One region of the Enterobacter cloacae complex sp. ECNIH7 genome, then DNA from elsewhere that is predicted to be linked to it. Evidence: predicted binding sites of a transcription regulator. Region 1 holds the regulator's gene; the other holds the start of a gene.

The links. The regulator CRP, encoded in region 1, controls carbon source genes, mostly activating them, when cyclic AMP is high. The targets are predictions, from matches to a motif close to ATGTGANNNNNNTCACAT.
Region 2: the regulator CRP is predicted to act here: its motif matches at 1,705-1,722, upstream of WM95_RS12320 (sugar transporter).

What each region holds. Positions count from the first base shown of each region.
Region 1 covers NZ_CP017990.1:4,744,980-4,749,194, reverse strand. Annotated here, with positions in the region: gene WM95_RS23770 (YccS/YhfK family putative transporter) at 1-1,727, opposite strand, end outside; gene crp (cAMP-activated global transcriptional regulator CRP) at 1,785-2,417, opposite strand; gene WM95_RS23760 (OsmC family protein) at 2,729-3,133, shown strand; gene WM95_RS23755 (phosphoribulokinase) at 3,200-4,069, opposite strand; gene WM95_RS23750 (YheU family protein) at 4,100-4,215, opposite strand, start outside.
Region 2 covers NZ_CP017990.1:2,488,487-2,492,701, forward strand. Annotated here, with positions in the region: gene WM95_RS12315 (MarC family NAAT transporter) at 1-389, shown strand, start outside; gene WM95_RS12320 (sugar transporter) at 433-1,629, opposite strand; gene WM95_RS12325 (PhzF family phenazine biosynthesis protein) at 1,807-2,595, shown strand; gene WM95_RS12330 (PhzF family phenazine biosynthesis protein) at 2,623-3,414, shown strand; gene WM95_RS12335 (GNAT family N-acetyltransferase) at 3,499-3,981, shown strand; gene ptrR (putrescine utilization regulator PtrR) at 3,935-4,215, opposite strand, start outside.

The DNA.
Region 1 (4,215 bases):
ATGTCTGCCAGATAGTGCGAGTTAAAGCCCGGCTCCTGCATCGCCTGGTTGAGCGAGTTAAACAGGGCGTTGTGCGCCTGGTTGACCTTCATCCGCTGATAGGCCAGCGGGGAGGGCTGCGGGTCGTCGCTCAGGATCAGGCGAATAGCCTGCTGGTCGGCTTCCAGCGCGTCGTGGGCGTTCTGCCTCAGCAGCCCGCTCTGCCACTGCGGCCACAGCCAGACCATTCCGCCAAAGGCAATCAGGCAGCCGATCAGGGTATCAATCAGCCTGGCGATAATAAACTGTTCGCCATTGAGCGTGAGCAGCTGCAGGGTATATACCGCCGTCACCGTAAAGCCCACCATCGCCCAGCCGTAATTTTTGCGGATAATCAGGTAGCTCACCAGCGTGATCGCCAGCATGCCTGCCAGGGTATAGCCTTCCGGCACGTGGAAGTGTAGCGTTACGCCCGCAATGATCAGCCCGGCCATCGTTCCGCCAGCCCTGTGCAGAATACGCACCCGCGTGGCGCCGTAGCCGTTCTGGGTGACAAACAGCACGGTCATTAAGATCCAGTACGGTTTCGGCAGGTGCAGCGCCATGCCCATCAGGCTGGCGGTACTGAGCATAACGCTAATCCTGGCGGCGTTGCGCAGGGCGGACGATTTAAGGGAAAGATAGCTCCTGAGCGCGGGCAATAACGGAAGCCGTTTTTGCTTATCCGCCATCAGGTCGCGGGGATAAAGCGGGCGCTGCGTGCGCAACACGCGGGCGATGCGGCTGAAGTGCCAGGCGGCAAACTGGCCGACCGGGTTATCGGGATGCTGGCGGGCGATTTTCTCCAGCGCGCCCAGCTGTTTTTCCATGTTAAAGCGCGTGGGGTAGCGGTGGTAGAGAATATCATCGGCCAGCACGCGCAGACGTGCGGACACGGTTTGTGCGTTCCAGCGGATCACCGCTTCGGCGTGGCTGCGCTCGACCAGCTTTTGCACCTCCTGCGGGTGATGAAGGCTTACGGAGATGTGCTCCTGCAGATCCAGCCCGACCTGGAAGGTGCGCAGCAGCCGTTTGTATTCGTGGTTCTTGTTGGCGGCGAGCATATGCAGCTGCTGATAGCACTGGCTTATGAGATCCACCACCTTCTGCTGGCGCGTCAGCAGCGGCGGTAAGGATTTTTCCGGGTCGGTATGCTGGGTGAGCAGGGTATATTTGGCTTCGCAGTAATCCGCAAGCTGCACATAGAGCAGGCTCAGGGATTCACGCAGCGGCTGTTCGCGCCACAGCCAGAACCAAAACCAGTTAAATAGCCCGTACCATAATGTCCCCAGGGCGTAGATCAGCAGCGGCTCCCACACCGGCATGTTCCCGGCGAGGCTCAGCGTGAAAATAGCCGCAATCAGCGAGGCGGGAAGCAGGCGGGCGTGCAGCGAACTGATTTCCGCCGTGACGCCGAGCGTCATCGCCAGCACGGTCAGGATCAGCGGCAGCGGGATATCCCGGGCAAGCAGAAGCTGCACGGCGAGGCTACAGCCGGCAAACAGGCAGCCACCGATAATCAGGCGTTTGAAAAAGCGCTTATGCGGCGTGTCCAGACCGGCGATGTTGCAGCAGGCGGGCACGAGGGAAAACAGCAGGCCTTGCTGAAGATGTCCGAGGATCAGGCCTATGGCCACAGGAAGACACAACACCAGCGTTTGCCGCTGTGCGTAGTTAACTTCCGGGTGATAGATCAGCCTGCGCCACATGGGGAGTAGAGACAAAAACGGCGTGACACCCTGCGGTGACACGCCGTTTGAGCGGAATTAACGCGTTCCGTAGACCACGATGGTTTTACCGTGGGCGGAGATCAGGTTTTGATCTTCCAGCATTTTCAGGATACGGCCCACTGTTTCACGGGAGCAACCGACGATCTGACCAATTTCCTGACGGGTAATTTTAATTTGCATGCCGTCCGGGTGGGTCATTGCGTCTGGCTGTTTCGCCAGGTTCAACAGGGTTTGTGCGATACGGCCGGTAACGTCCAGGAAGGCGAGGTTACCCACTTTCTCTGACGTGACCTGCAGACGGCGCGCCATCTGGGAAGAAAGACGCATCAGGATGTCAGGGTTAACCTGAATCAGCTGACGGAACTTCTTGTAAGAAATTTCAGCCACTTCACATGCTGTCTTTGCACGAACCCAGGCGCTACGTTCCTGGCCCTCTTCAAACAGGCCCAGTTCACCGATGAAATCGCCCTGGTTCAGATAAGAAAGGATCATCTCTTTCCCTTCTTCATCTTTGATCAGCACTGCCACCGAGCCTTTAACGATGTAATACAACGTTTCCGCTTTTTCACCCTGGTGAATCAGCGTGCTCTTCGATGGGTACTTATGAATGTGGCAATGAGACAAGAACCATTCGAGAGTCGGGTCTGTTTGCGGTTTGCCAAGCACCATGCGCTGTTATCCTCTGTTATAAGCTGTCACCAGAGTCATCAGATGCATCCGGACTCTGGGGTTGCAATCGAATTCTTACCCATACCCTGGGAAGTCGGCTACCGTAACGTTTCGCAGCCAGTAAAGTTTGATGTCCTCTGCATACACGTGTAACGTCAATGTATTACTGTAGCATCCTGAGTGTTTTAGCATAGCTTTCGCCGCGTGTCTCCTGGTGTCTCGCTTCAGCATGATGCAGGTCGCCTTCCATTGCGAGAAATGTAACGCACGCGTAATCTGTCACCAAAAATGCAACGTTGGAGTTAATGAATATGCAAGCGCGCGTGAAGTGGGTTGAAGGTTTAACGTTCCTGGGCGAATCCGCATCAGGACACCAGATTTTGATGGACGGTAACTCCGGCGATAAAGCGCCAAGCCCAATGGAAATGGTGCTGATGGCGGCAGGGGGTTGCAGCGCCATTGACGTGGTGTCGATTCTGCAAAAAGGACGTCATGACGTGACGGATTGTGAGGTTAAACTCACATCAGAGCGTCGCGATGAGGCGCCACGCCTGTTCACCCATATTAACCTGCACTTTGTGGTCACCGGTAAAGAACTGAAAGACGCGGCGGTCTCACGTGCGGTGGACCTGTCTGCGGAGAAGTACTGCTCTGTGGCGTTAATGCTGGAGAAAGCGGTAAAAATCACCCATTCGTATGAAGTGATCGAGGCGTGATTGATGGGGCATCGTGCGTGTTGATGCCCTCACCCTAACCCTCTCCCACTGGGAGAGGGAACATGCTCACGCGATCTGCTTCCCTTCCATCAGTCGCTCCACCAGCGGCGTCATGATGAGCTCCATCGCCAGCCCCATTTTCCCGCCCGGCACGACTAACGTATTCATGTGCGAAATAAACGAGCCCTGCAGCATCGCCAGCAGCCAGGGATAGTCAATGCCTTCGAGATTGCGGAAATGGATCACCACAAAGCTCTCATCCAGCGACGGGATGCTTTTAGCGGCAAACGGGTTGGAGGTGTCCACCGTCGGCACGCGCTGGAAGTTGATATGGGTGCGGGAGAACTGCGGCGTCAGGAAGTTGATGTAATCCTCCATGGAGCGCACCACCGAGTCCATCACAGCCTCTCGCGAATGGCCGCGCTCGCTCATGTCACGCGTCAGCTTCTGGATCCACTCCAGGTTAACGATAGGGACCACGCCGACCAGCAGATCCACGTGGCGCGCCACGTCGTGTTGAGGGGTGACCACGCCGCCGTGCAATCCTTCGTAAAACAGGACGTCGGTGGGTTCCGGCAGCGGCTGCCACGGGGTAAAGGTTCCCGGCACCTGATTCCAGGGTACGGCTTCATCATAGGTGTGCAGATACTTGCGGGACTGCCCTTTGCCGCTCTTGCCATACTCTATAAAGGTTTGTTCCAGCAGGCCGAAGTCATTGGCTTCCGGGCCGAAGTAGCTGATGTGTTTACCCGAATCGCGCGCCTTACGAATGGCCATGTCCATCTCCGGACGCGTGTAGCGGTGAAAGCTGTCGCCTTCGACCTCCGCCGCACGGAGATTCAGCTGGGCGAAAATCTTGCGAAATGCGAGGCTGGTGGTGGTGGTTCCTGCACCACTCGACCCCGTAACGGCAATAACCGGATGTCTGGCAGACATAGCAACTCCCTGACTGAAAAGGGTGGAAGATCAGCCGTGAAACGCGTTGCGGGGCATGATATTGACCGTCTCATGCAGTTCTGACCACACCAGCACCACGTCGCCGCTTTTCAGCTGGCGCTTAACATCGTTGACCTTTTGCTCAA
Region 2 (4,215 bases), 2.3 Mb from region 1:
TCCCGGCGCAAAAAGCGCATGAGTCGCCGGAAGCGGCCAGCAAATCGGAAGAGCTGGAAACCGAACCGAGTGCGAATATCGCCTTTGTTCCGATTGCCATGCCGAGCACGGCGGGGCCTGGTACCATCGCGATGATCATCAGCTCCGCCTCGACGGTGCGTGACAGCGCAACCTTCCCGGACTGGGTGCTGACGGTTGCGCCACCGCTGATTTTTGCGATTATCGGGGTTATCGTGTGGGCGTCGCTGCGCAGCTCCGGCGCCATCATGCGCTGGGTAGGCAAGGGCGGTATCGAGGCGATTTCCCGGCTAATGGGCTTCTTACTGGTCTGTATGGGCGTGCAGTTTATTATTAACGGCGTGCTGGAAATTATTAAGACCTATCATTGATGTGATTGCCGGGTAAGGCGAAGCCGCCACCCGGCAAGAAGGCTCACCCGTGCTGACCCTGCTCCTCCAGCGCCACCGGCCATTTACGGAAGATGAGCACCGACCAGACCAGCGCCACCAGCGCCGGAATAGCCCCCAGGTTGCCAATGGCCGACATCGACACGTGCAGGATGACCTGATTTCCCACCAGCGCCCCCGCGCCAATGCCCAGATTGAAAATCCCCGAGAACAGCGACATGGCGACGTCCGTCGCATCCGGCGCCAGGGCCAGCACTTTCACCTGCATACCCAGGCCAATAATCATGATCGCCACGCCCCAGAACAGGCTGAGGATCGCCAGATGGCTTTCACTGCCCGCGGCGGGCATCAGCAACAGCAGACAGCCCAGCAGCAGGCCGATGGCGCTGCTCACCAGCAAGGAGGCGTGTCGGTTACCCAGCTTGCCAAACAGCACGCTGCCGATAATGCCCGCGCCGCCGAGGATCAGCAGTAAGACGGTGGCAAAGCTGGCGCTAAAGCCCGCCACCACCTGTACAAACGGTTCAATGTAGCTGTACGCCGTGTAGTGTGCCGTCACGACGATGGCGGTCAGCAGGTAGATGCTCAGTAGCGCAGGGCGACGCATCAGCAGCGGCAGGCTTTTCAGCGAGCCGGAATGTTCGCTCGGCAGCGCGGGCAGCAGTTTAATCAGGCATACCAGCGTCGCCAGCGCGCCCATACCGATGGCGAAGAAGGTCGTGCGCCAGCCGAAGTATTGCCCCACGATGCGGCCAATCGGCAGACCCAGCACCATCGCCAGCGCGGTACCGGTGGCAATCAGGCTCAGCGCCTGGGCGCGTTTCCCCGCCGGTGCGAGTCGAATAGCCAGCGACGCGGTGATCGACCAGAACACCGCATGGGCAAAGGCAATGCCGATACGGCTAATGACCAGCACCGTAAAATTCCATGCCATAAACGACAGCACGTGGCTCGCGATGAACAAGACAAACAGACCGATCAGCAGCCTGCGCCGCTCCATCTGGCTGGTCAAAAGCATAAACGGTAAGGACATCAGCGCCACTACCCAGGCGTAGATGGTCAACATAATGCCCACCTGCGCCGTTTCCATCTGGAAACTTTCAGCGATGTCAGACAACAGCCCAACCGGAACAAATTCTGTGGTGTTAAAAATAAACGCGGCAATGGCCAGCGTGACCACGCGTAGCCACGCAACCCTGCGGGAAACTGTGTTCGTTGTCATAGGGATGTCGGAGATTCGTTGCTGAAAAGAAGAGGAGACGATCTTAAAACGTTGAACGGCGAAAACTCAACCATTATGTGATGCAGATCTCAATATTTACCTTATGAAAGCGGTAGCCGGGAACGCCGTTTTCATTGAATATAAAAGAACAACACAATAAAAACAGGCGGTAAGACAATGCAGGAGATTGATTTTTATCTGGTAGATGCGTTCAGCGATACCTCATTTGGCGGCAATCCGGCCGCCGTTTGCCCGCTCAAGGAATGGTTACCCGATGAGACCTTGCTGAAAATGGCGCAGCAGCATAATCAGTCGGAGACGGCTTTTTTCGTCTGCAGTAAAGGGGGCATTGAGCTACGCTGGTTTACCACGCTTACCGAAGTCAATCTCTGCGGCCACGCTACGCTTGCGGCCGCGCACGTGCTGTTTACCGAGCTGGATTACCCGGATTCGCGGATCCACTTTGATACCGCCTCTGGCCGCCTGACGGTCAGCCGGGAGGGGGAGTGGATGACGCTGGACTTCCCGGCATGCCCAACCCATGAAGAGACACCCCCGCCGGAGATGCTCTCGGCGCTGGGTATCAGCCGCTACGTTGAAGCCCGTAAAGGGCGCGCCTGGCTGATCGTTCTGGAGAATCGCCAGCAGGTTGAAGCGCTTGCGCCACGCTTCTCGGCGATGACGCCAGGCGAGCATAAGGTGAGCGTTACGGCGCGCGGTGAGGGGGAATATGATTTTGTCAGCCGCTTTTTCTCACCGGGCGTTTCCGTCCCGGAAGACCCGGTCACCGGCTCCGCACATACCATGCTGATCCCGTACTGGAGCGAAAAGCTGGGCAAAACCACGATGTTTGCCCGTCAGGTTTCCGCGCGCGGCGGCGATGTACGCTGTGAGCTGAAAGGTTCGCGCGTGCTGATGAGCGGGCAGGCCGCGCTTTATCTGAAAGGCACAGTTTTTCTGCGCTAAAAATCCATAACAAGAGAGGAAGAGACAATGCAGGAAATTGATTTTTATCTGGTGGATGCCTTCAGCGATAAAACCTTTGGCGGCAACGCCGCAGCGGTATGTCCTCTGGAAGAGTGGCTGCCGGACGAGACGCTGCTCAAAATGGCGCAGCAGCATAACCAGTCTGAGACCGCCTTTTTCGTGCGCACCGACGGCGGGTTTGAGCTGCGCTGGTTTACCACGCTGGATGAAATTAACCTCTGCGGTCACGCTACGCTTGCCGCATCGCACGTCATTTTCGAATACCTTGATTACCCGCATACCGAAATCACCTTCACCACGCGCTTTGTCGGCGAGCTGACCGTCAAACGCAGCGGCGACTGGCTGACGCTGAACTTCCCCGCGTGGTCGACGGAGGTTGTCGAGAACCCACCTGCGCTGCTGTTTAGCGCGCTGGGCATCACCGCGGCAAAAGAGGTGCGCGTCGGACGCGATTACATGGTGGTGCTGGAGAGCCAGCAGCAGGTTGAAGCGTTAACGCCGGATATCGGGGCCATGCTTCCGCTGGATAAAATGGTCTGCGTGACGGCCCCGGGAGAAGAGTATGACTTCGTCAGCCGCTTCTTCTGCCCGGGCGAAGGGGTGCCGGAAGATCCGGTCACCGGATCCGCCCACAGCATGTTGATCCCTTACTGGAGCGAAAAGCTGGGCAAAACGTCACTCAATGCCCGCCAGGTGTCATACCGTGGCGGGGATCTGCGCTGCGAGCTGAAGGGCGACCGCGTGCTGATTGGCGGCCAGGCGACCCTGTATCTGAAAGGGCGAATCTTCCTGCGCTAGCCGAGTGACGCGCTATAAGTTAATACTATGAACCACCCCGGCAGGCCTGAGCTATGTTGATATAAAAACAGCAAGGAGCCTGCCATGTATTCCATTACCTCTGAATCTGCACGTCATCCGGACATTCTCAACCTGATCGCGGCGCTTGACCGCTACCAGAGCGAACTCTATCCCGCCGAAAGCAATCATCTTCTCGACCTGTCCGCGCTGCCGGAAGCCTCGCTGATCCTGATGGTCATTCGTGACCAGCAGCTGCACGCCGTGGGCTGCGGCGCCATCGTGCTCAACGGCGACGGAACGGGGGAGATGAAGCGGGTTTATATCGATCCGGCCCATCGCGGGCAGCATCTGGGTGAAACGCTGCTGGCCGCCCTGGAAGATGAGGCCCTGAGCCGTCATTGCCACACGGTAAGGCTGGAGACGGGCATCAAACAGCGCGCCGCGGTTCGCCTGTACGAGCAGTGCGGGTACGATTTGCGTCCGGCGTTTGCCCCGTACGCTGACGATCCGCTCAGCCTGTTTATGGAGAAGGCGCTGGTTGAAGACGTTCGTTTAGCAGCGCTATAAAGGCTTCCAGCTGGCGGGTCATCGCCCCGCGCCGCCACACCAGCCAGGTAGTGAGCCAGCGCCAGTTTTCCGCCAGCGGCCAGGCTTCAACCTGATGATGTCCCGGCATACTCTCCAGCATCGAGCGCGGCATCAGCGCGATACCCGCGCCCGCAATGACGCAGGCGAGCATGCCGTGATAGGACTCCATTTCATGAATGCGGCCGGGCGTGGCTCTGTCCGCATGAAACCAGC